Regions from separate parts of the Variovorax sp. J22R115 genome, predicted to be linked through region 2. Evidence: predicted binding sites of a transcription regulator. Region 2 holds the regulator's gene; each other region holds the start of a gene.

Region 1 (2,265 bases), on a different contig from region 2:
CTTCGAAACCGGGGACCAGGCGCTTGTAGCTGTTGGTGCCGGGGTTCGTGATGGCGTTCAGCGCGCGAGCGTGCTTGATGATGCCGCCGATGTAGTGCAGTGCGAAGTCGCTCAGGCCGGCATAACCGTCGCCGGCGAAGAGGTTCTTGCCGTCCTTCCAGACCGACTGGTGCACGTGCATGCCGGAGCCGTTGTCACCAACGATCGGCTTGGGCATGAAGGTGGCGGTCTTGCCGTAGGCATGGGCCACGTTGTGGATCACGTATTTCTGCAGTTGGACCCAGTCGGCGCGCTGGATCAGCGTGCTGAACTTGGTGCCGAGTTCCATCTGGCCGGCGTTGGCCACTTCATGGTGATGCACTTCGACCGGGATGCCGAGCGACTCGAGCACCAGGCACATTTCGGATCGCATGTCCTGGAAACTGTCGACCGGCGGCACCGGGAAGTAGCCACCCTTGACCGCAGGCCGGTGGCCCGTGTTCCCGTGCTCGAATTCCTTGCCCGTATTCCAGGCTGCTTCTTCGGATTCGATCTTCACGGAGCAGCCGGACATGTCGTTCTGCCAACGTACGCCGTCGAACACGAAGAACTCGGGCTCCGGTCCGAAGAAGGCGGTGTCGCCCAGGCCCGATGCCTTCATGTAGGCCTCGGCGCGCTTGGCGAGCGAACGCGGGTCGCGCTCATAGGGCTTGCCATCCGAAGGATCAACCACGTCACAGGTCAGGATGAGCGTCGTTTCTTCGAAGAAGGGGTCGATGTTGGCCGTGTTCGGGTCGGGCATGAGTTGCATGTCCGATGCTTCGATGCCCTTCCAACCGGCGATCGACGAGCCATCGAACGCGTGGCCCGAAGTGAACTTGTCCTCATCGAACGCGGAAACCGGCACGGTGACGTGCTGTTCCTTGCCGCGAGTGTCGGTGAAGCGAAAGTCGACGAACTTGACCTCGTTTTCCTTGACGAGTTTGAGTACATCGGCGACGGTCTTTGCCATCAGGTTCTCCTGGTTTGGATAGTGGTTGGAAGTACGGGTATTCCGGAATGCAGTTTCTGTGCCATTGTCACTGCAGCCGAGGGGGGTGTGGCGCCGCCGCCAGACCCCAAAAACAGGCGAGTTGTAACCAAATTGGTGCGGACGAATTCAACGCACCATTTCGGGGCCGAGACGCGCTTCAAAGGCGTGCAGACCCGCCAGCAATTGCGAGTAGGCGGGTCCGATTCTGTCGGCGTCGCCCTTGACGCCGAGTTCGATGTGCCGTCCATGCTCGGCATGGTCGACGCTCGGGAGGCTGAACACCTTGATGCCGGGATGCGCTTGCTCGATGGCCTCCATCAGTGGCGTCAACGTGGCCTCCATGGCACCGTAGACGATCACGGATCTTTCGGCGACTCGGCCGCGGGCGAAGAGATCGGCATAGCGCTCGTCGAGCACCGATTCGATCATCGGCCAGGCCATCACCGGGAAGCCGGGCACGAAGTGCACGTCGCCCACGCTGAACCCGGGGATCTTGTTGTAGGGGTTGCGGATGATCTTTGCGCCCAGCGGAAAGACGCCCATGTTGAGGCGGTGAATGTTGTCCGGCCGGTCGGGCTCGTAGACCGTCCCCTGCTCGCGCGCGGTGTCCTGCATTCGCTCGCGGATCAGCGCCTCGGCCTCGGGGTGCAGGCCGAGCGGGACGCCAAGGGCGGCGGCCGCGCACTGGCGCGTATGGTCATCGGGCGTGGCGCCGATGCCGCCGGTCGAGAACACGACGTCGCCGGAAGCGAAAGCGCGCGCCAGCGCCGCCGTAATGCGCGCCGGCACATCTCCAACGTACTCGGCCCATCCCAGCTCCAGGCCGCGCTCGGCGAGCAGTTGAATGGCCTTGGGCATGTGCTTGTCGATGCGCTTGCCGGAAAGGATTTCGTCGCCGACGACGATCAGACCGAATGAACGACTCATGGGGCACCCCATTGGCTTGCGGCAGCGTTGGCATCGGCCAACTCGACCGCAGGTGGTGAAACAGCCGCGGCGGCGCGCTGCATTCGCAGTTGCGCCAGTGCGTCGAGGCAATAGTGAGCGAACCACAGCGCGGAGAACGCGAACACCAGCGTGTAGATCCAGATCGCGATGGGCACGAGCACAAAGAAGGCGGCCGCAAAAAGCAAACCCGACGCCCAGACGATGGCCGGCGCCGCGCCGAGATAGCCGCACAGCACGCCGACACCGAGTAGCGGCAATCGGTGCTTCCGCAGCAGTTCGTCCCGCTCCTCCGGGCTCGCATGCTC
Region 2 (2,265 bases):
AGTTCAAGACGCGTGTGGAGCGCGAAATCGCCGCCGGGCATGAGACGGAAGCCGCTCAGGTCCGGGTCGGGCTGGGAGGCCTTGGCCATGCTGCCGAGCGCGGTGTCGGCCGAGGCGGCGATCGCGGTGGAAGGCGTGCGTTCGAATTCGTCCGGCAAGGTCGCGCAGCCGGTCGCGAGCAGCAGCGCCATGATCCACACCCAACCCAGCCGCAACCCATTCGTGAACAGGGCTGGGCGACTTGTCATCGGCAATCGCCCTTCAGAGGGCCTTGCGCAGATTGGCGGGGGCGATGCGCAAGGCTTCGCGGTACTTCGCGACGGTGCGTCGCGCGCACTCGATGCCCTGCTCCTTCAGCATCTCGGAGATCTGGCTGTCGGACAGCGGCTTCTTGAGGTCTTCCGAACTCACGAACTGCTTGATGAGCGCGCGCACCGCCGTGCTCGACGCATTGCCGCCGGTTTCGGTGCCCAGCGCCGAGCCGAAGAAGTACTTGAGTTCGACGGTGCCGTAGGGCGTCGCCATGTACTTGGCGGTGGTCACGCGGCTGATGGTCGACTCGTGCAGTCCGAGTTCGTCAGCGATCTCGCGCAGCACCAGCGGGCGCATGGCGAGTTCGCCGTGCACGAAGAAGCTCTTCTGCCGTTCGACGATGGCGTTGGACACGCGCAGGATGGTGTCGAAGCGCTGCTGGATGTTCTTGATGAACCAGCGTGCCTCCTGCAGCCGCTGCGAGAGCGCCTGGCTGCCCTCGCCCTTGTGCTGCTTGAGCGCACCGGCGTAGATGTCGTGCACGCGCAGGCGCGGCATGACTTCGGGGTTGAGCATCACGCGGAACTTGGTGTGGGTGCCGTTGCCGACACGCGTGACGATCACGTCGGGCACGACCACATTGCGCTCGACATCGACAAAGCGGCGACCCGGCTTGGGTTCGAGCCGCGCGATGAGCTGCAGCGCCGCGCGCACTTCTTCCTCGTTGCTGCGGGCGAGCGTGGCCAGGCGCTTGAAGTCGCGCCGGGCAAGCAGTTCCATCGGCTGCTTGCAGATGGCGATGGCGGTCTTGCGCACCTGCGCTTCATCGTCGGTCTCATCCTCGTGCGCCAGGGCTCGCAACTGGATGGTCAGGCATTCGCCGAGGCTGCGCGCGCCCACGCCGGCCGGCTCCAGGCTTTGCAGCAATCCGAGCGCGACCTGGAAGTGATGCACGAGGTCATCGAACTGGTCGTTGTCGTCGCCCGCCAGGCCGGACGCGAGGGCGGGCAGCGAGTCTTCGAGGTAGCCGTCGTCGTTGAGCGATTCGATCAGGAAGCGGAGCGCGGCGCGATCGGTTTCGCTCAGGCGCAAGGCCAGCGCCTGACGGTGCAGGAAGGACTGCAGCGATTCCTGGCTGCGCGCAAGTTCGGTCGCGTCAGTGCGCTCGTCGTCGCCCAGGTTGTTGGCGCGCGCGGGGGCGTCGCCGCCCCATTCGCTGTCGTCGGGGGCGAGGTCGACGGAACCGTCGCCTTCCCAGTCGGGCTCGCCATCGGCCGTATCGGCGGTGGCGACTTCGGAGTCGCTGGTGGTCGCGACCGCGGCTTCGGAGACGGACGCCGAGGCGCCGGGCGTGAAGTCGCTGTCGCCCTCGGCCAGTCGATCGTCGTCGCGCACCTGCGCATCGGCCGTCTCCAGCCCGAACTCCTCGCGCGTGGCCTCTTCGGCCGTGCGTTCGAGGAACGGGTTGTCGTCGAGCATCTGCTCGACTTCCTGGGTCAGCTCGAGCGTGGAAAGCTGCAGCAGCCGGATCGACTGCTGGAGCTGAGGCGTCAGCGCGAGATGCTGCGATACGCGCAGCGAGAGACCCTGTTTCATGGAGAACCGAAAACCCTCGCCTTAGGCATGGTCACATGCGGAAATGTTCGCCAAGGTACACGCGGCGCACCTCGGCGTTGTCGACAATCTCCGCGGGCGTGCCTTGTGCCAGCACGTGCCCGTCGCTGATGATGAAAGCGTGATCGCAGATGCCCAGCGTTTCACGCACGTTGTGGTCCGTGATCAGCACACCGATGCCGCGTTCCTTCAGGAAGCTGATGATTCGCTGGATCTCGATCACCGCGATGGGGTCGATGCCCGCGAAGGGCTCGTCCAGCAGGATGAAGCGCGGCTGCGTGGCCAGGGCGCGGGCAATCTCGACGCGCCGTCGCTCTCCGCCGGACAGCGACAGCGCCGGCGAATCGCGCAGGTGGTCCACGCGCAGGTCGGCCAGCAGTTCGGCGAGACGTTCCTCGA
Region 3 (2,265 bases), on a different contig from region 2:
TCGCTGACCAGTTCGATTTCCTTCTGCAGTTGCCGCATCGCAGGGCTGCGGCCGATGAGTCCGCGCGCGCGCGGCGCCGCCGCCAGCCGGTATCCCTCGGCGCGAAGGCTTTCGTCGCGAACGCGCGTCTTGAGTTGCTCGACGTGGCCCGCGACGCTGACCGTCGCAGCGGCGAGGCTGCCGAAGGACTGCAACACCTTCAGGTCGACGCGGGAGAAGCGTTCCGGCGCCAGGTCGTCGAGTGTCAAAAGGCCCCATGGCTTTTCGTCGACGCGGATGACGCAACCCACGCAGTCGTGCACGGGCAGATGCCCCTTCACGCCTTCGACCAATCCGTCATAGGGGTCGGGCAGGCTGCTGTCGGCCGGAAATCGCAAGGGGCCATCCGCTTCGAGCAGGGCGGCGAAGCGCGGATGCTCTTCGACGCGGAACCGACGGCCCAGCGTGTCGCTGCTCAGGCCGTCCACGGCCAGCGGCAACAGCCAACCGTCATCGAGGCGCAGCAGCGCCGCCGCGTCGCAAGGGAGCAGCACCCGCAACGCCTCCAGCAGGCGGCGATAGCGTTCGGCGCTGGGCAGTTCGCGCGCGATGTCGGCCACCAGCGGGATGATGGCCTGGAGCAAGGGATGCGTTGTCATATTGACTCTGTTCGTGTCGACATGACGGTATCCTATGCGTGTCAACAAGACATCGTTGGCGCCCAAGTCTTTGATTCACCGGGAACACCAGGCTGGAACGGGGATTGCAATGAAGAAGCCATCACCCTCCCACAATCGAAAGACTCCTTCATGCTGTCCGTCTCCCAAAAGGCCATCATCACCGCCACCGTGCCCCTGCTCGAAACAGGTGGTGAAGCCCTCACGACGCACTTCTACGCCATCATGCTGGGCGAGCACCCCGAAGTCCGCCCGCTCTTCAATCAGGCCAACCAGGCGAGCGGCGATCAGCCCCGCGCGCTCGCGAACGGCGTGCTCATGTACGCGCGCAACATCGACCGGCTCGAAGCGCTGGGCGACCTGGCGACCCAGATCGTCAACAAGCACGTCGCCCTGCAGGTGCAGCCGGAGCACTACCCGATCGTCGGCGCCTGCCTGCTGCGCGCGATCCGCGAAGTGCTCGGCCCGCAGATCGCAACGGACGAGGTCATCGAGGCCTGGGCCGCCGCGTACGGACAGCTTGCCGACATCTTGATCGGCGCCGAGAAGCAAGCCTACGACGCGAAGGCCGCAGCGCCCGGCGGCTGGCGCGGCGGGCGGGACTTCAAGGTCGTGCGCAAGGAAGTCGAAAGCGACGAGATCACTTCCTTCTATTTCGCGCCGGTCGACGGCCAGCCCGTGCTCGACTTCGAGCCCGGCCAGTACATCAGCCTGCGCCTGGTCTTCGATGGCCAGGACATCCGCCGCAACTATTCGCTCTCGGCCGCACCGAACGGCCGGACCTACCGTATCAGCGTGAAACGGGAGCAAGGCGGACTCGCTTCCAATCACCTGCACGACCAGGTGCAAGTGGGCAGCACGATCGAACTGTTCCCGCCCTCGGGCGCATTCACGCTCGCAGAGAGCGACCGGCCGCTGGTGCTGATCAGCGGTGGCGTGGGCATTACGCCGACGCTGGCGATGCTCGAAGCCGCGCTGAAGACCTCGCGCGTGGTGCACTTCATCCATTGCGCGCGCGCACGCGGCGTCCACGCGTTCCGCCATGCCATCGACGCGCTGGCACAGAAGCATCCCCAGCTCGAACGCTTCTACTGCTACGACGAGGCGCCCGAAGCGCCGGGCGATGCCGACGCGCCGCACGCGGTCGGCCGGCTCGACGCGCAGAAGCTCGCCCAATGGCTGCCGGCCACGACGCGCGACGTCGACGCGTACTTCCTCGGCCCGAAGCCGTTCATGCGGCAAGTGAAGACGGCGCTGCGGACGCTCGGCGTGCCGGACCAGCAGGTGCGCTACGAGTTCTTCGGACCGGCCGCTGCGCTGGAGTGAGCGCGGCGACGCTCAATCGGTGCGGCGGAAGAACGCATTCAACTCGTCGCCCCGCGCCGCTTCGGCAAACCCGAAGCGGCCGTTCTCCGCTATCTCGCGCGCGGCCCGCATGAAGCCGCCCCACGCGGAACGAGCAAGCGCACCGCCCACGCTGATGCGCCGGACACCCATCGCCGCGACATCCTGCAGCGTGAATTCGCTGGCCGAGCCGATCAGCAGATTGACCGGCTTCGGCGCCACGGCGGCCACCACCGCTGTGATCTGCTCCCGCGTGCGAATGCCC

What was found. Region 2 encodes sigma-54, which starts transcription at its own class of promoters, with help from an activator protein. Its sites were predicted from a motif close to TGGCANGNAANCTGCTTT; they were not measured.
Region 1: the regulator sigma-54 is predicted to act here: its motif matches at 1,038-1,055, upstream of glnA (type I glutamate--ammonia ligase).
Region 3: the regulator sigma-54 is predicted to act here: its motif matches at 732-749, upstream of hmpA (NO-inducible flavohemoprotein).

Annotation. Positions count from the first base shown of each region.
Region 1 is NZ_JASZYM010000009.1:165,026-167,290, forward strand. Features, by position in the region: gene glnA (type I glutamate--ammonia ligase) at 1-991, opposite strand, end outside; gene QTI04_RS17480 (molybdopterin-binding protein) at 1,139-1,939, opposite strand; gene QTI04_RS17485 (EI24 domain-containing protein) at 1,936-2,265, opposite strand, start outside.
Region 2 is NZ_JASZYM010000010.1:106,322-108,586, forward strand. Features, by position in the region: gene QTI04_RS18710 (phospholipase D family protein) at 1-248, opposite strand, end outside; gene QTI04_RS18715 (RNA polymerase factor sigma-54) at 262-1,848, opposite strand; gene lptB (LPS export ABC transporter ATP-binding protein) at 1,880-2,265, opposite strand, start outside.
Region 3 is NZ_JASZYM010000002.1:154,885-157,149, forward strand. Features, by position in the region: gene norR (nitric oxide reductase transcriptional regulator NorR) at 1-638, opposite strand, end outside; gene hmpA (NO-inducible flavohemoprotein) at 789-1,982, shown strand; gene QTI04_RS03665 (oxaloacetate decarboxylase) at 1,995-2,265, opposite strand, start outside.